Regions from separate parts of the Glutamicibacter sp. NPDC087583 genome, predicted to be linked through region 2. Evidence: riboswitches for the same ligand, from Rfam matches in the RefSeq annotation. Region 2 holds a riboswitch; each other region holds the start of a gene.
The links. A riboswitch is a leader RNA that binds a small molecule or an ion and turns the genes downstream of it on or off. The one in region 2 is predicted to bind S-adenosylmethionine.
Positions count from the first base shown of each region.

Region 1: linked by a shared signal. The riboswitch ahead of ACIOU9_RS15615 (O-acetylhomoserine aminocarboxypropyltransferase/cysteine synthase family protein) and the one ahead of ACIOU9_RS12860 (acyl-CoA dehydrogenase family protein) in region 2 are both predicted to bind S-adenosylmethionine.
Region 3: linked by a shared signal. The riboswitch ahead of ACIOU9_RS12135 (flavin reductase family protein) and the one ahead of ACIOU9_RS12860 (acyl-CoA dehydrogenase family protein) in region 2 are both predicted to bind S-adenosylmethionine.
Region 4: linked by a shared signal. The riboswitch ahead of ACIOU9_RS15665 (ABC transporter ATP-binding protein) and the one ahead of ACIOU9_RS12860 (acyl-CoA dehydrogenase family protein) in region 2 are both predicted to bind S-adenosylmethionine.

Region 1 is NZ_JBIUWY010000007.1:83,026-90,665, reverse strand. It holds gene ACIOU9_RS15640 (Fur family transcriptional regulator) at 328-756, shown strand; gene katG (catalase/peroxidase HPI) at 860-3,043, shown strand; gene ACIOU9_RS15630 (methylated-DNA--[protein]-cysteine S-methyltransferase) at 3,142-3,771, opposite strand; gene ACIOU9_RS15625 (RNA polymerase sigma factor) at 3,768-4,265, opposite strand; gene ACIOU9_RS15620 (histidine phosphatase family protein) at 4,382-4,942, opposite strand; SAM riboswitch class I at 5,054-5,148, shown strand; gene ACIOU9_RS15615 (O-acetylhomoserine aminocarboxypropyltransferase/cysteine synthase family protein) at 5,264-6,637, shown strand; gene ACIOU9_RS15610 (CoA-binding protein) at 6,637-7,131, shown strand; partial or broken gene ACIOU9_RS15605 (IS3 family transposase) at 7,596-7,640, opposite strand, start outside.
Region 2 is NZ_JBIUWY010000004.1:296,139-303,778, reverse strand. It holds gene ACIOU9_RS12885 (MBL fold metallo-hydrolase) at 1-388, shown strand, start outside; gene ACIOU9_RS12880 (MFS transporter) at 385-1,734, shown strand; gene ACIOU9_RS12875 (LysR substrate-binding domain-containing protein) at 1,780-2,697, opposite strand; gene ACIOU9_RS12870 (MBL fold metallo-hydrolase) at 2,843-3,883, shown strand; gene ACIOU9_RS12865 (acyl-CoA dehydrogenase family protein) at 4,001-5,230, opposite strand; gene ACIOU9_RS12860 (acyl-CoA dehydrogenase family protein) at 5,259-6,485, opposite strand; SAM riboswitch class I at 6,536-6,626, opposite strand; gene ACIOU9_RS12855 (SdpI family protein) at 6,901-7,275, shown strand; gene ACIOU9_RS12850 (GntP family permease) at 7,351-7,640, opposite strand, start outside.
Region 3 is NZ_JBIUWY010000004.1:130,907-138,546, forward strand. It holds gene ACIOU9_RS12110 (acetyl-CoA hydrolase/transferase family protein) at 1-69, shown strand, start outside; gene ACIOU9_RS12115 (PQQ-dependent sugar dehydrogenase) at 66-1,130, opposite strand; gene ACIOU9_RS12120 (dihydrofolate reductase family protein) at 1,138-1,728, opposite strand; gene ACIOU9_RS12125 (PaaI family thioesterase) at 1,799-2,221, opposite strand; gene ACIOU9_RS12130 (long-chain-fatty-acid--CoA ligase) at 2,237-3,844, opposite strand; SAM riboswitch class IV at 4,222-4,338, shown strand; gene ACIOU9_RS12135 (flavin reductase family protein) at 4,433-4,933, shown strand; gene dnaB (replicative DNA helicase) at 6,002-7,357, shown strand; gene ACIOU9_RS12145 (ZIP family metal transporter) at 7,419-7,640, shown strand, end outside.
Region 4 is NZ_JBIUWY010000007.1:94,323-101,962, reverse strand. It holds gene ggt (gamma-glutamyltransferase) at 1-871, shown strand, start outside; gene ACIOU9_RS15675 (LLM class flavin-dependent oxidoreductase) at 952-2,355, opposite strand; gene ACIOU9_RS15670 (acyl-CoA dehydrogenase) at 2,413-3,744, opposite strand; SAM riboswitch class I at 3,760-3,851, opposite strand; SAM riboswitch class I at 4,119-4,220, shown strand; gene ACIOU9_RS15665 (ABC transporter ATP-binding protein) at 4,226-5,047, shown strand; gene ACIOU9_RS15660 (aliphatic sulfonate ABC transporter substrate-binding protein) at 5,133-6,155, shown strand; gene ACIOU9_RS15655 (ABC transporter permease) at 6,225-6,989, shown strand; gene acs (acetate--CoA ligase) at 7,046-7,640, shown strand, end outside.

The DNA.
Region 1 (7,640 bases), on a different contig from region 2:
ATCACATTGTTTACGCTGGCAGCGCCATCCATGTGAGCTTCCTCGCCCCACAGGATTTTTCGCTCCCCGAACCCGTGGAATCATCAATTGGACCGCAATATTTCCCAAGATAAAACCACGCACTATTCGCTTTCTTATTTCGGGTGAAATGTCTGCGATTTCGTAATTTTCCTCCCCCAGAAGCAAACCACGCTTGAACATGCATCATACGGAATACTTACTAATGAAGCACCGATTCAACCAGTCAGCTGGAGTCCACCCACTTTTAACGCGAAATACACTGGAACTTATCTTGACTGATTCAAAATAAGCAGGCATGCTGGGTACATGACATCACAGGCAAGGATCGAGCAGGTGCTGAAGGCGGCATCGATGCGGGTCACGCAACCGCGCGTTGCGGTACTTTCCGCCGTCGCGACGCACCCGCACGCGGATACCGAAACTATCATTTCGGCTGTCCGTGAAGATCATCCCAATGTGTCGCACCAAGCTGTCTACGATTCACTCAGGCTCTTCACGAAACTGGGTGTCATTCGGCAGATACAGCCACAGGGCCATACTGCCCGCTATGAAGCCCGCGTTGGCGACAATCACCACCATGTGGTGTGCCGCCAGTGCGGAACGCTGGCGGACGTCGACTGCGCTGTCGGCGGCGCCCCGTGCCTGCATGCTTCCAATGACCATGGGTTCAGCATTGATGAAGCCGAAGTGATCTATTGGGGCACCTGCCCGGATTGCCAGGCTGCGAACGCATAGTTGCTGTCTAAGTAAACCCCTAGATTTGCCATCGTCATCAGCGCAGCTGCTGCGCGATGGATAAAACCAGATAAACCCTAAACAATCCGGAAGGAAAGAGCACATGTCTGAGATGACTGCAGGTCAGTGCCCAGTAGTTGGCGGCGCGGGTCGAATTCACCCTACCCAGGGCAATGCCAACACCGAATGGTGGCCGAATAAGCTGAATCTGAGGATTCTGGCCAAGAACCAGCAGGTTTCCAACCCGCTGGACGAGAACTTCGACTACATTGAAGCCTTCAATGCCCTCGACTTGTCGGCAGTAAAAGCCGACCTGACCGAAATCATGACCCAGTCGCACGACTGGTGGCCAGCAGACTTCGGCCACTACGGCCCGTTCTTCATCCGCATGGCTTGGCACTCCGCAGGCACCTACCGCTCGCACGACGGCCGTGGCGGCGGCGGCGCAGGCCAGCAGCGCTTCGCTCCGCTGAACTCGTGGCCTGACAACGTTTCGCTGGACAAGGCTCGCCGCCTGCTGTGGCCAGTGAAGAAGAAGTACGGCCAGTCGATTTCCTGGGCCGACCTTATCCTGCTGGCTGGCAATGTGGCTCTGGAAGACATGGGCTTCGAGACCTTCGGTTTCGCCGGCGGCCGCAAGGACGTTTGGGAAGCAGATGACGATGTCTACTGGGGCCCTGAAAAGGTCTGGCTGGACAGCGAACGCTACACCGGCAAGCGAGACCTGGATGCTCCTCTGGCAGCAGTGCAGATGGGCCTGATCTACGTGAATCCTGAGGGTCCTGACGGAAATCCGGATCCGCTGGCCTCGGCCGTAGACATCCGCGAAACCTTCCGCCGCATGGGCATGAACGACGAGGAGACCGTCGCGCTGATCGCCGGTGGCCACACCTTCGGCAAGACCCACGGCGCGCATGCCGATGACAAGATCGGCCCGGATCCAGAAGCAGCTCCGCTCGAAATGCAGGGACTGGGCTGGAAGAACGGCCACGGCACCGGCAAGGGCGCGGACACCGTCTCCTCGGGTCTTGAAGTCACCTGGACCTACCACCCAACCCGCTGGGACAACGAGTTCTTCCACATCCTCTTCGCCTACGAATGGGAACTGTTCGAATCCCCAGCAGGCGCCAAGCAGTGGCGCCCGGTCAACAATGGCGGAGCCGGCTTGGTCCAGCCTGCATTCGAGACCTTGGAACACCGCGAGCCACGCATGCTTACCAGCGACCTGGCCCTGCGCTTCGACCCGGTCTACGGCCCGATCTCCAAGAACTTCAAGGAGAACCCAGACCAGTTCGCAGACGCCTTCGCCCGCGCATGGTTCAAGCTGACCCACCGTGACATGGGCCCGAAGTCCCGCTACTTCGGCCCAGAGGTTCCCGCTGAGGACCTGCTCTGGCAGGATCCACTGCCAGCAGCTCCGCAGACCACCTTGGGTGCAACTGAAGTTGCCGCACTTAAAGCCCTGATCAACGATTCGGGACTGACCGTCCAGCAGCTGGTATCCACGGCTTGGAAGGCCGCTTCGACCTTCCGCACCTCGGATAAGCGCGGCGGCGTTAACGGCGGCCGCATCCGCCTGGAACCACAGGTCTCCTGGAGCGTGAACCAGCCTGAGCAGCTCAAACCGGTAATTGCCAAGCTGGAAGAGATTGTTGACAACTTCAACGCCACTTCCGGGATCAAGGCTTCCTTCGCGGACGTCGTTGTCCTAGCCGGCAACGTCGGAGTCGAGCAGGCAGCCCTGGCAGCTGGCCAGCAGGTCGAGGTTCCATTCACCCCGGGCCGCGTAGACGCAACCCAGGAGCAAACCGACGTTGACCAGTTCGCATGGCTGGAACCAGTTTCCGACGGATTCCGCAACTACGACTCGGGCTTCGTCAAGCTGCCTAGCGAGTACCTGCTGATCGACCGCGCGAATCTGCTGGGCCTCTCGGCACCGGAAGCGACCGTACTGCTCGGTGGACTGCGCGTCATCGGCAATAACTGGGACGGCTCCAACTTGGGCGTCTTCACCGACACCCCAGGCGCGTTGACCAACGACTTCTTCGCGAACCTGCTGGAGCTGGGGTTGGAATGGACCCCGTCCGCTGACGAGCAGACCTACACCACCACCGATGGCCGCTGGACCGGTAGCCGCGTGGATCTGGTCTTCGGTGCCAACTCCGAGCTGCGTGCACTGGCCGAGGTTTACGCTTCGGATGATGCCAAGGAGAAGTTCGTCAATGACTTCGCCTCCGCTTGGGCCAAGCTCATGGACGCAGATCGCTTCGAACTGCGCAGCAAGTAGCAGCTGCTGGGCTGCAAGCCCGTAGCAATTAGTGCTGGGCTGCTGCTTCCCGCAAGGGAGGCAGCAGCCCAGCACTTGTTTCATGCGGGAACTGCCCGTCAGAACAGCGTCGCGGCGCCGCTGGCGAAGTCCGGGTTCTCCAGCTTCAGCAGCTCGGACTTGGCTTCCAAGCCTCCCAGGTAGCCGCCCAATGAACCATCGGTGCGCAGCACCCGATGGCAGGGCAGCACGATGGGAATCGGGTTGGTGGCGCAGGCTGAACCGACGGCCCGCACCGCCTTCGGCTTGCCGATCTGCTGCGCCAGCTGGGCGTAGCTCAGGGTACGCCCGTAATCGATATGACCCAGTTCCAGCTGCACCTGGCGGCGGAACTCGGTGGAGAGCTGCAAGTCCACCGGAAGATCGAAGCCATGCCGTTGGCCCGCGAAATACTCATCCAGTTGCCGGACGGCACTATCCAAGCTCGACTTGTCGCGCAGGATCCGCGGGCTGAGCCTTTCCGAGAGCACCTCCAGAATCCGGTCATGGCCTTCGGATTCAAAAGCGACCCGGACCAGCCCGGCATCGGTACTGGCCAGCAGCAAGGCCCCCACGGGGCTATCGACCACGCGATAGGCAACATCAACAAGTTCCCGTGCACGGGCCCGTTCAACGAGCCGGTCCTGCAGCGAGTCGAGGACTTGCGCTTCAGCGGCCGTAGCCTGCTGCCGATAATTTTTTCCGTTCATGGCTGCTCCCGCCATAGTTCTTGGTCATCCATCCGGGCCCGCAGATTCTTGATCCCATCGGCGCCCGAACGCCGGGCGGCAGCTTCGGTGCCGGAAAGGATTCCGGCAATTTGCGCGTAGCTCATTCCGCCCAGGTAGCGGTAGGCCACCACCTGCCGCTGCGTGCCAGGAAGCTGGTTCACCTCATGCCACAGCTGCAGGTTTTCCAACTGCAGATCCGGCCGTTGGGCTGATGGGGCCAGGCTGTCCACGTCTTGGCCGATGAGGATTTCCGGCTTGTTCCTGCGCAACTCGTCAATGGCTTTGTTCCGGGCAATACGCACTAGCCATGCCAGGACATTGGCGTCCTCCGGCAGTTGCGGGTACGCCTTGAGCGCGGCAAGGAACGTTTCGGACCAGGCGTCTTGCGCGCGATGCTCATCAAGCAGGGCACGGCAAACGCGCAGGACGTTCAGTCCATAGTCCTGGACTATCCGCTCGAACGGTGCTTGCATGGCTCTCCTGGAATTCTTGCGCCTTCATGGCTTCTCACCATGTAAACGTACGAGGAGACCATTTTGTGAGGCGTGAACGAAAAAAAATTTACTTCTCGCAGAGACCCCATGGATTCCTAGAATGCCACCAGATCCAATTCGCTGGCGATCTGCTCAAGGCGGATCAAGTCCAAGTGGAGCATTTCGCCATTTTCCACGCCTTGGGGATCCGTGGTTCCGGCCAATGCGTCGCGGATGGTGCGCATGGTGGCCCCATGGCTGACAATCATGACCTTGCGCCCGGCATGCCTGCTGGCCAAGTCCAGCAGCGCTGGCACTGCACGGCTCAAGATCTGGGCACGCGGCTCACGCAGGTCCTTGGCAGCAGCCGATTCCGCTTCGCTGACCTCGGCCATGATCCGGCCTTCCAGCGGGCCGAAGCCGCGTTCAATGAGTTCCGGAACAGCGTTCCCCGTCTCAGCCCCGATCTGCTGGGCAATCAGCGCGGCAGTTTCCTGGGCACGTTCCAAGGGTGAAGCAAGTACCAGCGACCAATTCTGGCCGATGAGCCTGCGTCCGACCTCGCGAGCCTGTTCGCGCCCGGTATCGTTCAACGGAATATCGGTTCGTCCCTGCAAGCGTCCTGCAAGGTTCCAGTCTGTCTGCCCGTGTCGAACCAATGCCAGAGAAGTATCCATGAATCCAGCCTAACCGGGGCAACAGGTATCGAAGAATCTCCGATATCAGCTCCAATACGCAACGTTACGACTCATAGTTGGGTCACGAACGGTCATGTTGCGAAGATTATTACACCATCCCGAGCGGCTGAGAGATCTGGTTCGATGACGCCGCAGCAACCTGCCACATCCGGTGGATACGGTGCTACCGCCAGAAACGATGCAGCCGCTTACCCGTTGGACCACGGCAGGAAGCGACATTGATTCCGGGATTCCTGCCTCGATCGCGGCCCGCCCTGCGGTGCACGCGAAACCCCAGTCGACAAGGAGTCGTAAGCCACCATGGCAGATCACAAGTTTGGTTTCCGCACCCGCGCATTGCATGCCGGAGGCACCCCCGATGCCGAGCACGGCTCACGCGCAGTGCCGATCTACCAGACCACTTCGTTCGTTTTCAAGGACGCTGACGATGCGGCCAACCTCTTTGCCCTGCAAAAGTACGGCAACATCTACTCGCGTATCGGCAACCCGACCGTGGCGGCTTTCGAAGAGCGCATGGCTTCGCTGGAAGGCGGCATCGGAGCGGTAGCCACCGGCTCGGGCATGGCCGCGGAATTCGTCACCTTCGCGGCCTTGGCCCAGGCAGGCGACCACATCGTGGCATCCTCCAAGCTCTATGGCGGCACCATCACCCAGCTGGATGTCTCGCTGCGCCGCTTCGGCATCAACACCACTTTCATCGACTCCAATGATCCCGCCGACTTCGAAGCGGCGATCCAGGAGAACACCAAGGCCGTCTACACCGAAGTTGTGGCCAACCCGTCCGGCGACATCGCTGACCTGAAGGGCCTGGCCGAGGTGGCGCACCGCCACAATCTCCCGCTGGTGGTCGATTCGACGCTCACTCCCCCGTACATCCTGCGCCCTATCGAGCACGGCGCGGACATCGTGATCCACTCGGCTACCAAGTTCATCGGCGGGCACGGCACCACCCTGGGCGGCGTGGTCATCGAGTCGGGCAAGTTCAACTGGGGCAACGGCAAGTTCCCCACCATGACCGAACCGGTAGCCAGCTACGGCAACGTCTCCTGGTGGGACAACTTCGGCGAGTACGGCTTCCTGACCAAGCTGCGCAGCGAGCAGCTGCGCGACTTCGGACCGGCCCTGCCGGCCCAGTCCGCATTCCAGCTGCTCCAGGGCCTGGAGACCTTGCCGCAGCGCATGGACAACCACCTGTCCAATGCGAAGCAGGTCGCGGCCTGGTTGCAGGCCGATGAGCGCGTGACCTACGTGAACTACGCGGGCCTGGAGTCCCACCCGCAGCACGCGCAGGCCAAGGAGCTGCTGCCCATGGGCGTCGGCTCGGTCTTCAGCTTCGGGGTCAAGGGCGGGCGCGAAGCCGGCTCGAAGTTCATCGAGGCCCTGCAGCTGGCCAGCCACCTGGCCAACATCGGCGATGCCCGCACCCTGGTGCTGCACCCGGCCTCCACCACCCACCAGCAGCTGAGCGCCGAGCAGCTGGTCTCCGCGGGCGTGCCAGAAGATTTGATCCGACTGTCGGTAGGGCTGGAAGATGTCGAGGATATTCTCTGGGATCTGGACCAGGCGCTGGCCGCTTCGCAGGAAGTGATTGCCGGTTCCGCCGCAGGGTTCGAGGCACCGGCCTATGACGGTTCCGCCTGCGCATTGCCAACCGCTTCGAAGGGAGCAATCTAATGGCTGCCGTTGAAACCACTTGGGAAGGCCCGGGAGCCGCACAGCGCCTGGAGATCCTGCGCGACACCAAGTCCATCGCCATTGTCGGCGCCTCGAACAAGCCATCGCGCGCCAGCTATTTCGTGGCTACCTACCTGCTCTCCTCCTCCAAGTACAAGGTGTACTTCATCAACCCGGTACTCGATGAGATCCTGGGCCAGCCGGTGTACAAGTCGCTGGCCGATCTGCCGGAAACCCCGGATCTGGTGGAGGTCTTCCGCAAGCACGATGACCTGCCTACCGTGTTGGACGAGGCTCTGGCCGTAGGCGCGAAAACACTGTGGCTGCAGCTGGGATCCTGGCACGAGGAAGTGGCCCAGCGCGCCGAGGCCGCGGGCATGAATGTGGTCATGGACCGCTGCGTGAAGATCGAGCACGCGCGCTTCCACGGCGGCCTGCGCCTGGCTGGATTCAACACCGGCGTGATTTCTTCCAAGCGCCAGGTACTTGCCTAGGGAGTCCAAGATTCCAGGAAATGGGTGCATGCAACATTGCGTTGCATGCACCCATTTTTCTGCGGCAATTCCCCGGAATCGGCCGGTTTGGTCAACGACGCTGAACTTTTGCACGGAGCATTCCGAAGGAAGAACAAGACCTCTAACGAACCATGGTCGACGCAATTGGCCCACGGCATGCCGTGGGTGTGGCCCCGAAGTGCTCGACGCGTTCAATCACAGATCGAAAAATCTGCAAACCACAGCACTGCAACGCAAGGCCAAACGACCCAAACCCTAAAACAGGCAGAGAGAATCGATTTCGATTCGCTACGAGCGCGAACGAAAGAAGAAAAATCCCGCCCGCACTGCTATATGAAAACTCAATTCCCCTGGCCCGAGAACATTCCAGCATCTCGCAATAGCATTGCGCCTGAGCTGGTCAAGTTTTTGGGACACGAACTTTGATCTTTTTGTACATTTCCTCAAGCCGTCAAAGCTAGAGGATCCCTTTCCTGATATGAGTCCAG
Region 2 (7,640 bases):
CGATACCGCAGAAGGCTCGGTGACCATTTCCGGAGACACCGCGCCCTGCCAGAACCTGGTGGCCCTGGCCCGGGATACCGACCTGCTGCTTCATGAGGCCATCGACTTCGACTGGGTGCAACGCGCCTACGGTTCGGTTGGCACCTTGGAAGCCCAGGCTTCGATGGACCACCACCGCGCCTCGCACACCTCGCCGGAGCAGGCGATCGAGATCGCGCACCAGGCCGGGGCGAGCACCCTGGCCCTGCACCATCTGGTCCCCGGAACTACGCCTTTGCAGGTCTGGGAAGCCCACGCCGCGAAATTCTCCGGCAACTACCTAGTGCCCAACGATCTGGACACGATATCCTTTTCCCGCGTCAACAGTGAAATGGCGGCAGTACGATGAGCAGCACCCTGAATAATGGCAACGGCGTGGAGGCACAAGCGTTGGTTCCCTCGCTGAAATCCCCGCAGATGCGCCGGATCCTGGCTTCCAGCTTCATCGGCAGCGCAATCGAATTCTACGATTTCATCCTCTACGCCACGGCGGCCTCGCTGGTCTTCAACAAGGTCTTCTTCGTGGGCCTGACCCCGGGCGTAGCCATCTTCGCTTCCTTTGCCACCTTGGCCGTGGGCTATCTGGCCCGCCCGCTGGGCGGCATCGTGTTCGGCCACTTCGGTGACAAGATCGGCCGCAAGGGGGTGCTGATCACCTCGATGGCGATGATGGGCGGTGCCTCGACACTGATCGGCCTGCTTCCTCCCACCGCGCAGATCGGCATGCTGGCCCCGATCGCGCTGATCATCTTGCGCATCGTCCAGGGCCTGGCCGTGGGCGGCGAATGGGGCGGGGCCATGCTGATGGCACTGGAGCACGCGCCGAAGGAGCGCCGCGGCTTCGCGGCGAGCTTCGCGAACATGGGCGGCCCGGCCGGCGCCGTGATGGCCACGTTGGCAGTCTCGGCCGTCTCGCTCATGCCCAATGAGCAGTTCCTGGCCTGGGGCTGGCGCATTCCGTTCCTGATCAGCATCGCGCTGGTGGGCATCGGGCTGGTCATCCGGCTGAAGGTCACCGAGTCCCCGCTGTTCCTCGCGTTGGAAAACAAGGCAGAAGAGCGCAAGACCCCCTTCATGGAGGTCATCACCAAGTACCCGAAGTCCGTCATCCGCGGAACCCTGGTGGGCATGAGCTCCTACACGGTGCAGGGCCTGATGACCGTCTGGGCCATCTCCTACGTGGTCGAGGAAGTCGGCATGGACCGCACTGCGGTGCTGAACATCAAGGCCATTGGCGCCGCGTTGACCGTGGTGGGCATCTGGGTTTCATCGCGCTATTCAGACAAGCTGGGCCGCCGCCCGGTCATGATGGTCGGCATCCTCGCCGGCGCCGTGGCCGCCCTGCCGATCATGTGGATGCTGGAACTGGGCCAGCTGTGGCTCTTCGCCATCGCGCTGTTCGTGGCCAACGGCATCATCCAGGCCTTCATCTTCGGGCCGTTCGGCGCGTTCACCGCGGAGCTGTTCCCAACCCGCATCCGCTACACCGGCGCTTCGCTGGTCTACCAGCTCTCCTCCACCGTGGGCGCGGGTTTCACCCCGATGATCGTTGCAGGCCTGGTGCTGCTGGGCGGCGGATCGCTGTGGATCGCCGGAGCCGTTTGGGCCGCCGCGTTCATCGTCGCCGCCCTGGCCATGCGCGGCATCAAGGAAGGCCGCGACGCCGACCTCGAGGCCGAGGAAATGAGCCACTAGCCTCCCGACTGGCGAAAGCGCGGGGCCGGTTGGAACCTGCGGGTTCTAACCGGCCTTGCGCTCTTTCTCGGCTCCGGCTTCCTCGCAGAAATCCAAGAACGCGCGCAGCCGCAAGCTAGGGCGGTCCGAAGCGGTGTAGGCCACGCAGATATCGCTCACGCCAACCTCGCCCTCGATCTCCAATACCGACAGCGGCAAGCCGTCGTAGCTCAGGTTGACCGGCGGGCGCTGCACCAGAACGGTATAGCCCAAACCCCGAGCCACCATCCCGCGCACCGCCTCGAAGCTCTGCGAACTCCACCGCACCTTGGGGTCCAAGCCCGACATGCGAAGATTCACCAGCTGGTTATCGCGCACCGTGGGGATGTCCAGGGAGACGAAGTCGTCGTCGGCCAGTTCGCTCAAGGCGACGGAGGTGCGATCGGCCAGCCGGTGATTTCCTCCCACCAGCACATAGGGCCGGCCCGACATCACCGTACGCGAAGAGACCTGCGGCAGCAGGTGGCGGGTATGGGTGAGCACCGCATCCAGGTGGCCCTTGAGCATGCGCTCCTGCAGGTCGGCCCCGTCCCCCTCCACGAGGGTGACCTGCAAGTCCGGGTGCACATTGGTGAAGCGTTCGCAGATCACCGGGATCCAGAAAGCGGCCAGCGAGGAATAGCAGCCGATCACCAAAGGGCCGGAGAGCTTGGTCTGGCGTTCGACAATCTGGTCCTGCACTTCTTCGGCATGGCGCACCAGGGCCCGCGAGTCCAGCAGGAAGTCGGTGCCGACAGCCGTGAGCACCACGCCGCGGGCACGTCTGCGCACCAGCAGCTGCGAGCCGACGGCGCGTTCCAGCTCGTCCATGGACTGGGACATGGCTGCCTGGGAAATATGGCACTGCTCCGCTGCGGCGGAGATGGAGCCGAGTTCAGCGACGGCGACGAAGTACTGCAGCTGGCGCAGGGTGTAGTTGATCACCCGCCCAGTCTAGCCAGCGGGCAGCGGACCACTGCCAACTAGAAAATGTTATGAGGCGAATAATCTATTATTCCTTGACTACTTCATTGCCTCCGCGGATGATGGCATCAGCTTGCCGATGAAATAACCCGTCTACAGGAGACAGATGAAGCCAGTGATGAAGACCGGAATGCATGCAGTGGCGCTTGGAACTGCTGGCGGCCCGCTATTGAGGCCGGATCCAGGAACCGGTCACCGTCGCGGAATTTCTACCGCGATCGTTGTGGACGGCCACGCTTACTTGGTGGATTGCGGCCATGGCGTCGGTTTGGGCCTGGCTGAGATCGGGATTCACCCCACTGCCCTGCGCGGAATTTTCATTACCCATCAGCATTCAGACCACGTCATTGACCTGAATTCTGTCATGGTCCTGGGCGGCCTTGGGTTCCGCGGCACCGAGGGTCGGCAGGTTCCTGTTTTCGGACCGGGTGATCTAGGAGTGCTGCCCTCGATGCAGACAGCGGCCGAAGAGCCGGAAGCCATATTTCCGCAGTCGCCCACACCCGGGACCAACGCCATGGTCAACTTGCTGCTGCGCGCCCATGCGACAGATCTCAACGATCGCCGACGGGATTCGGCGGCACCTGATATTTCGGATATTTTCCATGGCGTAGATATCGAGATTCCCGCCAGCACAGGCTTCCACCCCAACCACAACAACCATCCGGACATGGAGCCTTTTGAAATATACGCTGATCGGCATGTAAAAATTAGCGCTATCCTGGTCCAGCACCAACCTATCGCTCCGGCATTCGCATTCCGCTTTGATTCGAGATATGGATCGGTCGTGGTTTCCGGCGATACAGCGCCAAGCGCAAATCTTGCGCGCCTGTCCCAAGGCTGCGACTTGCTGTTCCATGAAGCTATTGATCTGGAGGCCATCGCTCGTAGCTACCCGCATGCTTCATCCTCCGAACTGGAAGCGAGCATGGGACATCATCGGCGCGCGCACACCACCGCAGAAGACGCAGGTCGAATCGCCCAGCGGGCTGGAGCACGGAACTTGGCGCTGCATCATTTGGTTCCCGCTGGATCTGGAATGGAAGTTTGGCAGCGGGCTTCGAAACAGTTCTCTGGCGGCCTCTTCGTGCCCCGCGACTTGGATATCTTCCATATCGCAAGTGGCACGGTTACCCAGGTGCGCTAGGGCCAAGGCCGGCAGCTATCCGTCAGGCGACTGGAACGATGGTCGATCAATTGCCCCGGGCCGACGGCCTTGAGCCCAGCACCGGCAAAGGATGCTGGGCTCGCAAGACCAAGGAATCTACTTTGATGCACCAATCGCCCACACGCGCGGAAGCTCGGTGCCATTGACCGCCAGGTCGCCAATCAACCTCGCCTTGAACACCCAGGGGTTGTGGTTGCCGGCGGTACGGGCATTGCGCCAGTGCCGGTCCAGGTTCTTGGTAACGCTCGTGGCGCTGGCGGCCAGCGCATCGAAAGCGTGGGTGATTGCGTTGAGGACCAATGGCGTGAGCACCACCTGCGCCTGGGCGCTGGCCTGCTCTGCCGCATCGTTGGCTGCTTCGTCCTCTTCCCCGGTCACCTCGCCGGTGTGCAGCGCCTGCGCAGTTTCATAGGCTCCCTGCAATGCCGTCGACACTCGTTCCACCGTTGCCGCGGCAGCGAAGGCCGCCGCGGAGACCTCGCCGATCACCTGCAGCAGCTGCGGGTCTTCGGCCGCCAGATTGGCCGCGGCATGGCTGAAGGTCCGCTTGCGCGCCTTCAGCTCGGCGGCGAAGTCGCGCTCGGCTGCTTTGGCGGAGCCGGCCAGAACAGCGAGCAGCACCTGCTGGTAGAAAGCTGTCTGGTACTTGAAACGCGTATCGAAGTCGATGAGGTCTTCTTCGGCGACAATCGCATCGGTGAAGGTGGAGGTGCCGGTACCCGTGGTGCGCTGGCCGAAGCCATCCCAGTCATCGGCCAGCTCGACGCCGGGCTGGTGGCGGTTGACTGCGGCGATCACGCGCTTTCCGGTGTCGGTGCGCTCTGCGTAGGTATCCAGCCAGTCGGCGAAGATCGAGCCGGTGGAGTAGTACTTGGTGCCGTTGATCTTGAATCCTCCCTCGCCGTCCGGGGTGACCTTGGTGATCACGTCCCCGACCTTGACGGTGCCGACCTCGGTCCAGGAGTTGCCCACCAGTTCTCCCGCCACGAAGCGGGCCAGCCACTTGTCGCGCCCCGGACCGGGGGCCGCAACCAGACGGTCCTCGACGAAGGCGAAGTGCGCGCGCAGCGCTTGGGCAATATTGGAATCCGCCGCCGCGAGATCCACGAAGAGCTCGAAGAGTTCGGGCAGCGTAGCACCGGCACCCCCGTGCGATTCCGGGACCCGAACCGCACCAAAGCCGGCAGCGGCCAGGTCCGCGACCTGCTGGTAGGGCAATTCGCCGGTGCGGTCGCGTTCGGCTGCGCCCTGCGCAATGCGCGCGAAGAGCGGTGCGAAGCGGTTTTTGAGGCCTGCGAGTCGATTGCCAGTTGCAAGTACAGTCATCGTTCAGTCCAATCCGGGAGAAGTTTTCTTAGGTGTACAGCGAGAGCGGCTGGGACTCTCCGCGCAGGAAGTAGGCGCCGACCTCGATCTTCTTGTAGTCCACTGGGTCGTGCAGCGAATGGGTGCGCACATTGCGCCAGTACAGGTCCAGGCCCACCGAGTTCGCAGTCGAAGATGAACCGGTCACCTCGAAGATCCGGTTCGCCACCTCCACTCCCACCTCAGTGGAGACCACCTTGGCTTCAGCAATTTCCACGGCCAACGCCGCTCGTTCGGGCTGGGTGACTTCCCCGGCCTTCGAGAGCAGGGCATCGAATTTCCGGCCCAGCTTCTCGGTCAGCGCCGCCACTGCTGCGGTGCGGGCTTTGAGCTCTCCGACGGTGCGCTGGAAGATCGGGTCCTGCGAGTAGGTCTCTGCCTGCGAGAACAGCCAGGCGTTCTTGCGGCCCAGCAAGATCTGCTTGCCGCGCTCCAGTGCTCCCTGGGCGATGCCCAGGTAGAAGTTGGCGAAGGCCAACTGGATACCGGGGGTAAGCAGGGTGGAGACCGGTTCATCGGTGACGAATCCCAGCAAGTCCCCTGCTTCGAGCCGCACGTTGTGGAACTTCAAGGAATTCGACGCGCTCAGCCGCTGTCCCAGGTAGTCCCAGTCGTCAACGATTTCCAAGCCATCGATATCGCGTGGCAGAACCAACGCGAGAATCTGCCCGTCGTATTCTCCGCCCTGGACCAGCGCGTTGATGACGATGACCTCGCCAACACCGGAACCCGTGGAGAATCGCTTGGCTCCATTCAGTCGGTAGCCGTCCCCTTCGGCGCTCAGCGTCAAATCCGGATCAACTGGATTCACCGAATCGCCCCAGAGCCAGCCACCTTCCACGGTGCGCTGCCACCATGCCCCTTGCGCTTCTGCTGGGGCGTAGAACGCAATGCCGGACTGGTTGATGTAGTGGTAAGCCAGCAACTGCGAGATGGAGCCATCAGCTGCGGCCAGTATGCGGACCGCTTCGAAAGCCGTTTCCCAATGGGCTCCGGCTCCGCCGAATTCTGCAGGCACCAAGAGATTGAGCAACCCGGCTTCGCGCAGCAGCTGCACTTCGGCGAAAGGCTGGGCGTTCTTTCGGTCGCGTTCGAGCGCGTCAGCCGCCAGCTTGTCAGCTACTTGCTGGGCGACGTCGCGCCAATGAGCCAGTTCAGCTTCATCAGCAGTGCCGGTGTAGGGCACGCGCGGCAATTGGGTATCCAGTACAGTCATCTTCGTTCTCCTCTTGGGCTATGGATTCCGAAGGATGCAGAAAATCTGCGGATCCATCGAACCTGGCGTTAGCACTACCTGCGGAGTGCAGGCTTGCTGCGGCATCTCGGAGCCAGGTCTCTCAGCCGCTCTGGATGGGTTGTGCTCCGAGTCAAGCATTACTGGCAGGTCCTCGGGAAGGGCGCTGTCATGCGGAGGAACAGCAGGACAAAATACGTCATCTTCGCGCCTTCGCCCTGCCGGAAAACGGGCGGATAAGACGTCATATGACCTTCGCATGACGCAATTGGCATGCCGGAACTGGATCTCAAGAGCGTTCCCGCAGGCATCGATTGGGAACACAGCGTGGATCAGGGCACTTCCATGCGACCGCATAGAATGGCCATTCAAGATCAATCGGCAGAAGAGGCGGCAAGTGGATCCAGCAGGCGTGATTGCCTTCATGTTCGGGTTGCTGAGCATAACGCTGGTCGCAGCGTTCCTCGCCCCGATGGCACGGGACCGGAAGCTCGCTCGCAATGCGGCGATCGGCATCAAGACGCGCCACACCTTGGCCAGCGATGGGGCCTGGCTCGCCGGGCATCAGCAGGCTGCGCCCCTGCTTGCCGCGGCTTCCTGGGCCGGTTGGGCGGCATTGGCCAGCGCAGCAGTTCTCTGCCTGCTGGGCCAATTCGGTTTCGCCTTCGCCGCGACCGGAACCGGCTACCTGGCCGCCATCGCGTTGCTGGTGATCTCGACTGCCACAGCGAATAAGGCCGCGCGGAGCTTCCCGGCGGCAGGCCTGGGCTAATCCAGCACTGCTTAAAGCAACGGATCGCGCCATCTGCCGATGGCGCGATCCGTTGCTTTCTTGGAAGGCGTGCTGCTAAAGCAGTACGGCTCCCAGGACCAGTACAGTCAGGAACCCCGCGGTGCCCTGGATGGCGGTAGCCACGCTCAGGGTCTTGTAGGCGGTGATCACCGGAATGCGGCTGAGCTGCGAGACGACCCAGAAGTAGGAGTCGTTGGCGTGCGAGACAACCATCGCACCGGCGCCTACTGCCAATACGGATAGCACCATGCCCAGCTCCGAACCCAAGCCCAGGGAGCCGAGCATCGGAGCGACCAGCGCGGAAGTGGTCACCATTGAGACGGTGGACGAGCCCTGGGCGGACT
Region 3 (7,640 bases), 170 kb from region 2:
CTGCTGGGCGAGGCCCTGTCCTGGCACCAGCGCTTCCAGGAGACCGGAGACATGCGCCCGGCCAGCTAGTCGCCGGCCAGACGGGGCGCGATGCGCAGGATGCGGTCATCGCCCGCCCCTGGCTGGCCGCGCCCGTCGGTATTGTTGGTCAGCACCATCAGTGCGCCGTAAGGATCCACTAGCACGTCGCGTAGCCGGCCGAGCCGGCCATCGAGCAGTTCATGCTCGGTGGCCGGCTCGTCCAGTTCCACCGCGCGCAGCACTTCTCCGCGCAGATTCGCCAGATAGAGGGTGCCATCGAGGATCGCGATGCCGCTGGGGCTGGCCTCGGACGGGGACCACTGCGCAATCGGATCGGTGTACGACGGATTTCCGCCGCTTTTTCCCTCGGCTTCGGGCCAGCCGTAGTTTCCCCCGGCTTCGATGATGTTCAGCTCGTCGAAGGTGTTCTGCCCGAACTCGCTGGCGAACATGGTGCCATCAGCACCCCACGCCAAGCCCTGCACATTGCGGTGCCCGTAGCTGTAGACGAGGGAATTCTCGAACGGGTTGTCGTCCGGGACGCTGCCGTCAGGTGCCATGCGCAGGATCTTTCCGCCCAGCTGCTGCAGGTCCTGGGCTTGCTGGGGATTGCCCGCATCGCCCACGGTGGCATAGAGCATCCCGTCCTGACCGATGGCCAACCGCCCGCCGTTGTGGATGCTGGCCGAGGGCAACCCGTCAATCAAGGTGCGCGGGGCCGACAGTGAAAGATTCCCGGCGCTGCCTTGCAACGTGAACCGCTGGATGCGGTTGCCGAATTCCGCGGTGGAATACGCATAGAGCCGGTCCGGTGCGAGGAAGGCCAGGCCCAGCAATCCGCCTTCTCCCGTCGCTACGAGATCGTCGATCCGAGCCACTTCGCGGCCTGGTCCGGATCCTGGAATCTCCACGATCCGCCCAGAATTACGTTCGCTGACCAGCAGGCTGTCTTGGGCGTAAACCATGGACCATGGGGCGTCCAAGCCGGTGGCCAGGGGAGTTGGAACAGTTTGCGATTCGGTAGCTGGAGCTGAAGGCGGGGTTGGCGCGGAGCATCCGGCGAGGAACACTGCGCCGAGCACTAGGCAGGTACCCAGAATGCGCTTCATCGAGCTGCTATCCATGCGCTGGTTGATGGCGCGTCGGGCGATAAGTCAGTTCCTGGATCCGTCCGTCCAGCAGCTTGGACTCGACAAGTTCCAGATCGTAGTCATCGACCCCGCCAAGTACCGGGGCAGAACCGCTATGCCCGGTCAGTACCGGGAAGATGGTCACCTGGATGAAGTCCACAAGACCTGCCGCCAGCAGGGAATGGTTCATCGCCAAGCAGCCGTGGGAGCGCAGCGGCACATCTGAAGCTTCCTTGAGCTGTGCGACGACTTCCAGTGCATCAGCTCGCTCCAGCGTGGGGTTTGGCCAGGACAGCGGCTCTTCCAGGGTGGTGGAGATGACGGTGGCGGGCTTGTCGTGCAGGGCCACACCCCACGCGTCTTCAACCTCGGGATTCGCCTCGATTTCTGCCCAGAAGCGGCTGAAGAGACGGAAGGTGTTGGCTCCGAAAACCATGCGGCAAGCCGGAGTGTAGAGCGCGAGGCGGTGAGCTAACAGCTCTGGCCCCTGTTTTCCCCAGTAGCCGCCCCAATCGCCGGCGGCGCTGCCGAAGCCATCGAGGCTGCTGAACACATCGAAGGTATAGGTCGCACTCATGGCGAATCTCCTGGAGCTTGAGCGTTAGATGCCATCTACCGTACGCCCGTGCTCGCGGTGTGAAAACCAGCTAGGCCGGATTCTCAGGCAAATCCACATTCTGGGTGCGCAACTGGCCGCGGGATAGCTGCTTGCCGGTGGATTCATCGGTGATGATGACCTCCCAGAGCTGCTGGGTGCGCCCTTGGAGTAGCGCGGTGGCGATCACCTGGACCCGTGCTCCGGTGGAAGGGCGCAGGAAGTCGGTGGCGTTGTGCACGCCGACTGCGAATTGCCCGCGTTCGGCCACCGCGTAGCTGGCGCCCACCGATCCTGCGCTCTCGATGATCGAGGTGTACACGCCGCCATGGACTACGCCCCAGGGGGTGTGGTGGTTCTCGTCCAACTGCGCGTGGCCGCGTACTTCAGTGGCTGTGATTTCATCGAATTCCAGTCCGATGCTTTCGCTGAAACGGCTGGACTTGTTGGGAATCCGTGGTGCTGGGTTATCCAATTGGTGATCCTCGGGCTAGTTCGGTGTGCTGGCTTCTAGCGCCTGGGCGCGCAGGACATTCTTCTGCACCTTACCAGTGGAGGTGCGCGGCAGATCCTGCGGGAAGACGATGGTGCGCGGCACCTTGAAACCGGCCAGCTTTTCGCGGGCGAATTCAATCAGCGTTTGCGCGTCCAGGGAGGATCCGCTGGCGCGGATGACATATGCCACCGGACGCTCGCCCCATTTCTCGTCCGCTATGCCGATGACGGCCAGGTCCAGCACCTCAGGGTGCGAGGCCAGCGCCTGCTCCACCTCGATGGTGGAGATGTTCTCGCCGCCGGAAATGATGATGTCCTTGGCCCGGTCGCGCACCTGGATGTAGCCATCCGGGTGCATGACACCCAGATCGCCGGTGTGGAACCAGCCGCCATGGAAAGCTTGGGTAGTGGCCGCTTCATCGCGGTAGTAGCCGATCATGACGTTATTGCCGCGCAGCACGATTTCGCCCATGGTCTGTCCATCCGCCGGGACATCGTTCATGTTCTCGTCAACAATGCGTGCGGACTCGGCGGTAATCATGCCAACGCCTTGGCGGGCGAGCTTCGCGGCCCGGTCCGGGCCATCGAGGGCATCCCACTCATCCTGGTACTCGCACACCGTGTACGGTCCGTATACCTCGGTGAGGCCATATACATGGACTACCTCGATGCCCAGCTTCTGCAGCTTGGAGATGATTGCCGGGGACGGGGGAGCTCCTGCGGTGGTGATGCGCAGTGGCGCATCGAGCTGGTGGGCGCGGGTGGAGTCGGCGATGATGGAGCAGACGGTCGGAGCGCCGCACAAGTGGGTGGTTCCAAGATTCTCGATGGCATCCCAAACGGAATCTTCGCGCACGCCGCGCAGGCACAGGTGGGTTCCTCCCGCTGCGGTGACGGCCCATGGAGTGCACCAGCCGTTGCAGTGGAACATCGGCAGGGTCCACAAGTAGCGGGTCTTGGCCGTGAAGCCCTGGTGGTGCGCTTCGCCCAACGAGTTCAGGTAGCTGCCGCGGTGCGAGTAGAGCACGCCCTTCGGCTTGCCGGTGGTGCCCGACGTGTAATTGAGAGTGATCGGAGCCCGCTCATCGGCGATGGCGTAGGGAAGTCTTTCATCCGAGGCTTGTGCGATTAGCTCGTCCAAGGTGGCGTCCACGGGCACGTCCGGACGTTCTCCGGCGTACTGGTCATCGGTGATCTCGATGAGCGCCTCCAGCGTTGGGTTCTCGCGGCGCAGGGTCTTCGTGTTCTCCAACAGCTCTGTGTCGGCAAGCATCAGCTTGGCAGCAGAATGATCAATGATGTATTGCAGCTCGTGGGCCGAGAGTCGGGTGTTCAGGGCAACGAGGACTGCGCCTGACAGCGGTACGGCGTAATGCGCCATGAGCATTTCGGGAGTATTCGGTGCCAGCACGGCCACGCGGTCGCCCGGCTCAATGCGAGCCTTCAGCGCCTGGGCAAAGCGGTGCACCCGTGCTTCGAATTCTTCATAGGAGAAGATGCGAGTTCCATGGATGACGGCGGTCTTCTTCGGATAGGCCTCGACTGTGCGTTCCAAGAAACGCAGTGGGGTCAATTCTGAATGGTTGGCCTGAATCTCTACCATGGTGTGGCTATTCCTCAATCGTCATCGATGGTTACGGAGAACAATAAGCAGGAGTGTGACTCAATGCACTCCATGACCAATAGTGGCATGAACCTCAGCGTCATGCCGGGAAACCAAGTTTCATTACGGTGGGCGGTAGGGGATTCGCGCCAGGGCCCCGAGCCCAGGGGAGGCGTTAGTGTTCTGCCGAATCAAGGGCGGCGGAAGCCTGCTGCGATCATGGGGGCCGAGGGGTTCAAGAAGCGCGGCGCATAGCGAATAAAAGGCTGCCCAAGGACTTCTGGTGGGGCCCTGGATCGAATATTGCGTCGAATATTGCGATTTGCGAAGTGAAATGTTTGACGGCTGTTCGTCATGAGCCATATCGTTTTAAACAGAATCAAGAGCATCAGCTATAAGCCCTGGCTTGCTGATCGGCAACCCTCTCAACGGTAGTGGGGTGCTCCAGGTGAGGATTCGGTTCCACGCAAAATGTGCTGGAACAAGTACCGCACACGGCGCGGAACTTCAGCCCAAGCGGCTTCGAGTAACGAGAAGCCAATGCTTGCAGGCTACTGCGCGGTGGGCAAGACCCAAAGGAATCGAGCCATGTCATTGAATCTTGAACTTGACCCGTTGACCCTGCGCAAGGTTTTCGCTCAGCATCCATCAGGGGTAGCCGCCCTCTGTGCAGAACTGGATGGCGTGAAGACGGGACTTGTCGCTTCATCGTTTACCGTGGGAGTTTCCCTCGAACCTGCACTGGTGATGTTCGCCGTGCAGAAGTCCTCGAACACTTGGCCAAAGCTGCGCGAAGCTGGCCGCATTGGCGTCTCGGTGCTGAGCGAACGCAATGATGGTGTCTGCGCTCAGATTGCCTCGAAAAATGGCGACCGGTTCCGCGGAATCGATACCTATTCCTCGGATCAGGGCGCGCTCTTCGTCAACGACTCAACGTTGTGGTTGGAGACTTCGATCTACAACGAGGTCGAAGCGGGGGATCACTGGGTAGTCCTGATGGAAGTCCACGGGCACCGCACCTCCGAGCACTCGCCACAGATCTTCCATGATTCGCGGTTCCATTCGCTGCCGATTCCTGAGCTCGTATAAGCGCTTCGCATCTTCCAAAGCTCCGGCCAGATCAAAACATCGATCTGGCCGGAGCTTTTTGAATTCCGGTTAGGCGGGTTGAGCCGTTCCCCGCAGCCCTCGACACCGGCAATGCCCGTTCTCTCACGCCACCCAGAAGACGTGGCAAGATGGCTGGCAATCTCATGGCCTGCCTTCTTGGGCCAGCTGCCCCAGGCATTTGGCGATAACCTCGTCATCAAAGTATCTGTCGCGAGAAACCTTGAACTCGCCATATCCGCCACCCGTCTGGGCCGTCGAACAGAACCACGCAGATAGCTCATGGATCCTCGCTGCACGCTGGACCAGAGCGGCAGAGAATTGCCGGCAACCCTCGCATGGGGCTTCCGAGCCATGCAAAGGCTGCGCATCACAAATGAAACCGGCGCTTTATGGCGTCTTCACTGGCGCGCGTCGCGGACGCGAAGTGGCGAGAGTGCGCCGGCAGCCCAGTCGCTGATCCAGGTTCGCCCGCCGAGTCGTTGCACACATTAAGTTATCCACCGCCCCCGAACGCAGAAACCCTAGCCGATTGTGGACTACTGGAAGATCCGGCCTTGCTGGCGAATTTAATCCACGGTGACTTAGGGTTTTGTAAATTCACCAGTATCCACAAGGTTATCCACAAAACTGTGGACAAGACGTGGGCAAATGTGTACAAAGGCTGAAAAACCCCGGGAACTGGGCGATTAAGGGTGTTGATAACCTTGGGTCGGTTGGCGTGAGCTTCAATGAATTAAGTTTCTGTCCACAGGTGTGCGAATACAAACAACCAAGTCAACAGATATTAATGATACGTAGAGTGGGGTAATCCACAGAGTTCTCCCCAGACTGTGAACAGGGAAGTCCACAGGTAGAGGAGTGTTATCCACATATTCTGTGGATAATGAGGTTTACGCCTGTTAATAACAGCCCTAGTGTTGGGTTCGGGAGAGAAATATCCACAGGCGCCTGACATCCAAATGTCCGTATCGACTGACACGATGAAGCGTTGCCATGAGGCAAGGATAATTTTTCCCAGCGGGTCAATAGGGGATGGAAGTGTCTGCAATGAGTGCTGAGCCGGTTTACGAAGGACGAGATTCCGACGCAGGGCGCAAGCCGCCACAGGATATCGAGGCCGAGATGTCGGTCCTCGGTGGCATGATGCTCTCCAAGGACGCCATTGCTGACGTCGTTGAATCCATTCGCGGCACCGACTTCTACCGTCCCTCCCACGAATCGATTTACGAGGCGATTGTCGACCTCTACGGTCGTGGCGAACCAGCCGATGCGGTCACCGTAGCCGACTTGCTGACCAAGCGCGGCGAAATCTCGCGCATTGGTGGCGCCGCCTACCTTCACAATCTCATCCAGCAGGTTCCAACTGCAGCCAACGCCGGGTACTACGCAGAAATTGTGCGCGAACGCGCCGTGCTGCGCCGATTGGTTGACGCTGGAACGCGTATTGTCCAGATGGGCTACTCGCCAGATGGTGAAGTTGACGCAATCGTCAACGAAGCCCAGGCAGAGGTCTACAAGGTGGCCGAGAACCGCAGCAGTGAAGACTACGTGCGACTTTCGGACATCATCGAAGACACCGTTGATGAAATCGAGAACGCGGCCAACGCGGGCGATGGCATTACCGGTGTGCCCACCGGATTCTATGAATTCGACGAGCTGACCCAGGGCCTGAAGGGCGGCCAGATGATCATCATCGCCGCCCGTCCTGCGGTGGGCAAGTCAACCTTCGCGCTGGACTTCGCCCGTTCTGCTGCCATCAAGCACAATATGGCCACCGTGTTCTTCTCCTTGGAAATGGGCCGCAATGAAATTGCGATGCGCCTGCTCTCGGCCGAAGCATCCATCCAGCTCCAGGATCTGCGCAAGGGCTCGGTGGAAGACGCACAGTGGACCAAGATCGCCACGACCATGGGCCGGCTGAACGAAGCCCCGTTGTTCATTGATGATTCGCCGAACATGTCCATGATGGAAATCCGTGCCAAGTGCCGTCGCCTCAAGCAGCGCAATGAGCTGCGCATGATCATCCTGGACTACCTGCAGCTGATGAGCTCGGGCAAGCGTGTGGAATCGCGCCAGCAGGAAGTTTCCGAGTTCTCGCGTAACCTCAAGCTGCTCGCCAAGGAACTCGACGTTCCGTTGATTGCGCTGTCGCAGCTGAACCGTGGTTCCGAGCAGCGTACCGACAAGAAGCCAATGGTTTCGGACCTGCGCGAATCGGGCTCGATTGAGCAGGACGCCGACATGGTGATTTTGCTGCACCGTGATGACGTCTACGACAAGGAAAACCGTCCGGGCGAAGCTGACGTGATTATCGCAAAGCACCGTGCCGGTCCGACCAAGACCATCACCGTGGCCTTCCAGGGCCACTACTCGCGCTTCAACAACATGTCCACCGAGGGTTAGTCCCAGTCAGAACTCATATGGCACCTACTAAGCCAGCGAATTGCTGGCTATAGTGGGTGCCATGTTCGCTTCGATGCAGGCTTTGCTGTGGGGCACTGTGGCCGGCTCGGCCCTGTTGCTGGGATCCGGCGCGGCCTGGTGGCTGAAGATCCCCAAGATCTGGGTCAGCGCCATCATGGCCTTCGGTGCCGGGGTCCTGGTCAGCGCACTGGCCTTCGAGCTGGTGCTCGAAGCCTATGAAACCGGCGGCCTCGTTGCGACGCTGGGCGGCGTGATCGTGGGC
Region 4 (7,640 bases), on a different contig from region 2:
CGAGTTCGATTTGCCAGCTATGGAAGCACCCGATGCCTTGCATCATTATTTCGAGGCAACTGCGCTCGCCTACGCTGATCGCGGCAAGTACGTCGGCGACCCCGCTTTCACCAACGTCCCGACCCAGACGCTGACGGACAAATTATTCGGTACGGATCGTGCTTGCGCCATTGATCCGGAGCAGGCTGCAACGAAGCCGGTCGCTCCGGGCGACCTTGAAAACTATGATGGCCAATGCCCCGCTGCCACCAGCGAACCGGTAGAAGAGCAGGATACGGAAAACATCTCCACCACCCATTTGTCGGTCGTGGATCGTTGGGGCAATGCCGTTTCCTACACTTTGACCATCGAACAGACCGGTGGCTCGGGCATGGTGGTTCCCGATCGCGGATTCTTGCTGAACAACGAGCTGACCGATTTCTCCACGGTGTACGACCCGCAGGATCCGAACCGCATTGAACCTGGCAAGCGCCCACGTTCCTCGATGGCTCCAACCATTGTCTTGCAGGACGGCGATCCGGTGCTGGCCATCGGTTCCCCCGGCGGTTCAACCATCATCACCACGGTTCTGCAGACCCTGGTGAACCGCATCGACCTGGGCATGAGCATCAGCGAAGCCATCGCCGCTCCGCGTGCTTCCCAGCGCAATACGGCCGCTGTCACCGCGGAACCGGAGTTTATCGAAGCCCACGGTTCCGCGCTCGAAGCCTTCGGCCACAAGCTCACGCCAGCTGGCGATTCCTTCACTCCGCAGGCGGAAATCGGAGCGGTTGAAGCGGTGGAAATCGCTGCCGATGGCACGCTCACCGCAGCGGCCGAGCCCACGAGGCGCGGCGGCGGTTCAGCCATGGTGCTGAAGCCAACCGAATAGGCCCGCAGGCAGATGGCGGCCCCGGCGACTTCTTCCGAAGTTGCCGGGGCCGCCATTTGCTGCGCTATCAGGCTATGCGCCTAGGCCTGCGCAGCCATCCGGTTGGCGATCTTGTACTGGGCTGCGCGGTGGGTGTCCTTCACGCGGTCTCCCTCGCCGAACATCTTGTGGCGCAGCGAGCCCTCGGTGTATTCGGTCTTGTAGACCCCGCGCGCCTGCAGCTCGGGAACCACGTACTCGACGATGTCCTCGAAGGTGCCCGGTGTGACGGCATAGGCGAGGTTGAAGCCGTCCACGTCGGTGTACTCCACCCAGTCGATGAGCTTCTCGGCTACCTCGGCGCCGGAACCGACGGAGACCGGGCCGAATCCGCCCACGCCGATCCATTCGGCCAGCTGGCGGATGGTCCACGGCTTGCCGGTATCGCCGCTGGCCTTCTTGAAGGTTTCCACCGAGGACTGGATGGCGTTGGACTTCACGTCGTCGCCGATGACATCGTCGGGGCCGTAGACGGACATGTCGATGCCGGTCCAGCCCGACAGCAGTGCGAGCGATCCCTCGATATCCACGTAGGAGCTGTAGTCCTGGAACTTCGCCTGGGCAAGTTCGGTGGTTTCGGCGGTAATGATGGTCTGCATGGCGAAGACCTTGATGTCGTAGCGGCCACGCCCGGCGGCCTCGGCAGCGTCACGGATCTTGCTGACCGCTTCCTTCAGCAGGTCGCGGGTGGGGCAATTGACGAAGATCGCTTCGGCGTTCGACGCGGCGAACTCGGTGCCGCGCTTGGAGGCGCCGGCCTGGTAGATCACCGGGGTGCGCTGGGTGGACGGCTCGGTGATGGCGATGCCCGGAACCTTGAAGTACTTGCCTTCGTGCTCGATCGGGTGCACCTTGGCCGGGTCGGTGTAGACGCCGGTGGCCTTGTTGTTCTGCACCGCGTCGTCTTCCCACGAGCCTTCGAGCAGCTTGTAGACCACCTCGAGGTACTCATCGGCGTGGTTGTAGCGCTCGTCGTGCTCCATCTGGTCTTCCTGGCCCATATTGCGGGCCGCCGATGGCAGGTAGCCGGTGACGACATTCCAGCCCACGCGGCCGTTGGTCAGGTGGTCCAGGGTGGCCAAGCGGCGGGCGAAAGCGTACGGGTGCTCATAGGCGGTACCTGCGGTGACGCCGAAGCCGAGGTTCTCGGTCACAGCGGCCATGGCGGAAACCAGCATCATCGGGTCGTTGACCGGCGCCTGCGCGCCGGAGCCCAGCGGGGTCACGTTGGTGCCCTTGTACACGTCGTAGGTGCCCAGCACGTCGGCAAGGAACAGCCCGTCGAACTTCCCCTTTTCCAGCACCTTGGCCAGGTGGGTCCAGTAGCCCAGGGTGTTGTAGGTCGAGGCCTTGTCCTGCGGATGGCGCCACAGGCCCGGCGACTGGTGCACCACGCAGTTCATGTCGAATGCGTTGAATAGGATCTCGCGCTTGTTCTCGCTCATGGCTTTGCCCCCATAGGTTGGTAATCGTGGAAAGTTGCTGGTGTGCGTCGCAGGCCCTCAGGCCCGCTGGGTCGAATCCTCGCCGGTGACGGACAGCCGTTGCGGCTGGACCCCATTGATCTCGTAGTCCCCGACGATGCGCGCCTTGTAGATCGCCGGGTTATGCGTGGCGATGGTGCGCGCATTGCGCCAGTGCCGGTCCAGGTTGCAGCCGCTTCTGGTGGAAGAGGCGCCCAGTGCGTCGAAGAGCTTGCTGGTCACGCCGATGGCCAGTGGCTGCACCACGGTTTGCGCGCGGTTGGCGGCCAGCTCGCATACTGCGTAGCGTTCCTCGTCGTTCAGTCCCGGATCGCCCAAGGCGGCTTCAACTTCAAGGACTGCGCCGATCACCACGGAGTCGGCAGCGAAGGACTCCGCGGAAACTTCGCCCACCAGCTGGAGGACCTGGGGTTCCTGGTATACCGGCACCCCGGTTCCAGTGGTGAAGATGCGGGTGCGCGCCTGCACCGCGTGACGCAGGTCGTTCAGTGCGGCGCGGGCGATGCCCGCCTGCACGGCCATGAGCACCAGCTGGAAGATCGCCGCTTCGGAGTCATTGGTCTGCTGCGGCATGAAGCAATCCACCGGGACCTGGTGGAATTCGGTGGTGCCGGTTCCGGTGAGGCCCTGGCCGAACCCATCCCAGTCGTCGAGGATCTTGACGCCGCTGCGCTGGGTGGAGACCACGGCGATCTGGCGGCCGGCGAGCTCCGGGTGGGCCACCGCAACGGTGGTCCAGTCGGCAAAAATGGTGCCGGTGCAGTAGTACTTTTCACCGTCGATCACCCAGCGTCCATCCAAGACGCTGGCCTTGGTGTTCAAGGTGCCCAGGGCGTTGCCACCGCGTTCGGTGTAGGCGTTGCCGATAATCTGCCCGGCAGCGATGCGAGCGACCCACTTCTTGCGCAGTTCTTCGTCGTCCAGCACCAAGACATTCTCAACGAATGCGATATGCGCGCGCCACAGCTGGCCTACGTGGGAGTCCGCCTCGGAAAGCTCGATGAGCAAGCGGAAGACATCCACCAGCCGTGCACCATAGCCCCCGTCGGCAACGGAAAGGCGCAACGCACCGAACCGCTCGCGATTCAGCAGGCCTACCTGCTCGAAAGGAAGCACGCGGTTCAAGTCGCGGTCCTTGGCGGTTGCAGCGATCTGCGCAAAAACGGGACGGAAGATTTCGGCCAGCCGGTCGTATTGCTCATCCGCACTTGGTCCGGGGGTGATTTTCAGCAATTGCCTAGTCGGCAACTGTTCTTCAAACTTGTCCAGGTCCATTGCGGTGGCCTGCGAAGGGTCACTGAGCTGGTTGAAGTCCAGTCCGAGGGCATTGTGCGATTCACCAATAGGCATCAGGGTTCTCAATTCTTTCCATCGGTCCTGGCGGTAGCACCGTCCCGCTATTGGGGTGGTTGCTGCGGCGTCGTGGAGCCAGATCTCTCAGCCGCTCTGGATGGGTCGTAATTCATTTGTAACGGTAATAAACCGGTGATTCCAACCCGCGAAGTCACATTTCGTCCCAGTGCCGGCAGTGCCCATCTTCAAATTTCACAGCCTATTCCGTGTCCTGCCGAAGATGAGTTGCAAAGTTTTGCTTAATGTCGAGCAAACCGGCCTGCAATAAAATAAATAACGAAATTTCTGGGCAATGTGACGTAGTTGTCGAAGATTTTTTCATATTACGCGAGATTTGCGTTCAAATCGTTCGACTCGTTGTAATGGACACGTAACCATCCCGAGCGGCCGAGAGATCTGGCTCGTTGACGCCGCAGCAACCACCTTTGGAGTTTTGCTCTGCAGGCCGGTGCTACCGCCAGGACCGATGGAGATGAACATGACTCTTTCCTTTGCAGCGCCCGAGGCAGCTCCCGTTGTCTCAGCTTCAAGCGCCCTGGACGTGCAGTTCAGCAACGTGTCGCGGACCTTCACCACCAAGATGGAAAACCGCACCGTCCTGGCCGATATCAACCTGCAAATTCCAGCAGGTCAAGTCGTGGCCATTCTTGGAGCCAGCGGTTGCGGAAAATCCACGCTGCTGCGTTCAGTATCGGGCTTGGACCACCCCACCACCGGCACCATCCGCACCGGCACCCGCGAGGTCACCGGCATCAACGAGTTATGCGCCGTTGCTTTCCAGGAGCCCCGGCTGCTGCCATGGCGCTCGGTTCGCCAGAACATTGCACTGGGCCTGGCACCGGAAACCGATAAGCGCTCCGGCAACGCGCTGATCGAGGAGTTGATCGAGCTGACCGGTCTGAGCCATGCAGCCAGCTTGCGCCCACGCGAGATCTCCGGAGGCATGGCGCAGCGGGTTTCGCTGGCTCGCGCGCTGGCTCGGCGCCCGGGTGTATTGCTTCTTGATGAACCCTTTGGCGCCCTCGATGCGCTGACACGCTTGAAGATGCAGGATCTGCTGCTCTCGATTCACGCATCGTTCCCCACCACCGTTCTCATGGTGACCCATGATGTGGACGAGGCGTTGACTCTGGCTGACCGCGTGATTGTTCTGGGGCGAGGCGCTGGGCATAGTGCAGCGGGCGTCATCGAAGATCTGTCCATCTCAGCTGGGCATCCACGCCGGCATACCGATGAAAAGTTCGTTGCAGATCGCCTGCACCTATTGCGCCTGCTCGGCGTCGACCCAACCAACCATTAGTCCCGGCCACGCCGTGGGTCCCGAACCATTCGTCCCCTTTGCCTTTTCACCTACACCGCTTGCACGCACAATTCTAGGATTCTCCATGCTTTTGAACCGTCTCACCCGCCGCACTGCATTGTCCGCCGCCGCCTTGATCGTTGGCGCAGTTGCCCTGACCGGCTGTGCTGGCGAAAACGCTACAGCCTCCTCGGATGGTCAGACCCTGTCCATCGACTTTGCCACTTACAACCCGCTGAGCCTGGTACTCAAGGAAAAGGGATGGTTGGAAGCAGCCGCCAAGGAGCAGGGCGTAAATGTCGAATGGATCCAGTCCGCAGGTTCCAACAAGGCCAATGAAGCTCTTCGCGCCGACGCAATCGATGTTGGTTCCACAGCCGGTTCCGCTGCGCTCCTGAACCGTTCTAACGGTGCACCCATCAAGACCATCGCACTGTATTCGCAGCCGGAATGGGCGGCCCTGGTAGTGGATAAGGACTCGAAAATCGAGTCCGTTGAAGATCTCGCTGGCAAGACCGTGGCCGCTACAAAGGGCACCGACCCATACTTCTTCCTGCTGCAGGCGCTGGAATCCGCGGGCTTGAGTGAAGCTGACATCAAGCTGCAGAACCTCCAGCATGCCGATGGACGTACCGCCCTGGCCAACGGCTCGGTTGATGCCTGGAGCGGTTTGGATCCGATCATGGCCGCTGCCGAAAAAGACGGCGCGCAACTGGTTTACCGGAACTTGGATTTCAACACCTACGGTGCGCTGAACGCTCGCGAAGACTTCATTGATCAGAGCCCCGAACTCGCCCAGCTCGTTGTCGATGCCTACGAAAAGGCTCGTGGCTGGGCAGCTGACAATCCCGAGGAAACCGCAGAAATCCTGGCCGACGTAGCAGGGCTCGAACCAGGAGTTGCTGCCACCGTCATTGAGGAACGCTCCAATCTGGACGTTCCGGCAGTTCCCGACGCCAAATTCACTGGAGTCCTGAGCAAGATTGCTCCCACGCTGGTCGCTAGCGGCGATGTCTCGGAGCAGGAATCCGTTGATGAAGCTCTGGAAACCCTCATCGATGACCAGTTTGCCGTCAAGGCAGACGCAACAAAGATCTCCGGAGAGTAACCAGCCATGAGTCCCACTAACGTGGCTGGAACCCGCGGAAGCCAAACACCTGCCAAGCAGAAGGCCAGCATGGCCGCAACGATCCTGCGTGCCCCGAAATGGCTGCTTGCGCTGGTCTTGCCGCTGACCACCCTGGCTGTGTGGCAATTTGTCACCGTTACCGGAATCGTTGCTCCGTGGACACTGCCAACTCCGGGTTCAGTGGTTTCTGCTGCCATTGAGCTCTTCCAGGATGGCGAACTCGGAAAGCACATCGGCATCTCCACTCAGCGTGTTCTTCTCGGTTTCGCCTTCGGATCATTGCTGGGCTTGGCGCTGGGTGCGCTTGTCGGGCTGTCCAAATTGGCAGATGCATTTCTGGGACTGAGCATCAGCGCCCTGCGTGCAGTCCCTTCCTTGGCTTGGGTTCCGCTGCTGGTGCTCTGGATGAAAATGGGTGAAGATTCCAAGGTCACACTCGTGATCATTGGTGCCTTCTTCCCGGTCTTTACCACCGTCGCCTTGGCGTTGCGCCATGTCGATGCCCACCTGGTCGAAGCAGCCCGCGCCTTCGGGTTGAAGGGATTGAAGCTGCTGCGCACCGTCCAGCTGCCCGCAGTGGTCCCTTCGATCTTCTCCGGACTGCGTTTGGCACTAGCCCAAGCTTGGCTCTTCCTGGTCGCAGCCGAACTCCTCGGCGCGTCAATGGGCCTTGGCTTCTTGCTCACCGACTCGCAGAACAACGGCCGATTGGACCGCCTAATCATGACCATCGTGCTGCTGGCCGTCTTTGGAAAGATCACCGATGCCCTGCTGTCGATAGCAGAACGCTGGGCTATCAAGCGCTGGACCTGAAACCGGACCAGCTAGTACCCGCTGACAAAACTACCCCTCACCAAAGAAAGTTTGCGATGACCACCGAATTGGCAACAACCTCAACTCAAGTTTCAGAGGCAGCACGCCAGGAATTCTGGGACGAAGCGGCGAACCTCTTGGATTGGGACACCCCGTGGCACACCACCAGCCGCATCATTCCGGCCGATCCGGATGCCAAGCGCGGACCGGAAATTTCTTGGTACCTCGGCGGCAAGCTGAACGCCGCAGTGAACTGCGCCGACCGCCATGTAGCTGCGGGACGCGGCCAGAAGGTCGCACTGTATTTCGAAGGCGAGCCCGGTGACCGGGTAGCCGTCACCTACAAGAATTTGCAGGAGCGGGTCTCCCAGGCAGCCAACGCCTTGGAATCCCTGGGTGTGGTGAAGGGCGACCGCGTGGTCATTTACCTGCCGGTGCTCATTGAAACAATTGTCATCACCTTGGCTTGCGCCCGCATCGGCGCCATCCACTCGCTGGTCTTCGGCGGGTTCTCCGCCGAAGCGCTGAGGTTCCGTGTGGAGGACACCAAGGCAAAGGTCCTGGTCACCACCGACGGCCAGTTCCGCCGTGGCACTTCGGTTCCGGTCAAAGGCAACGCCGATGCGGCCGTTGCCGGCGAGAACGAAATCG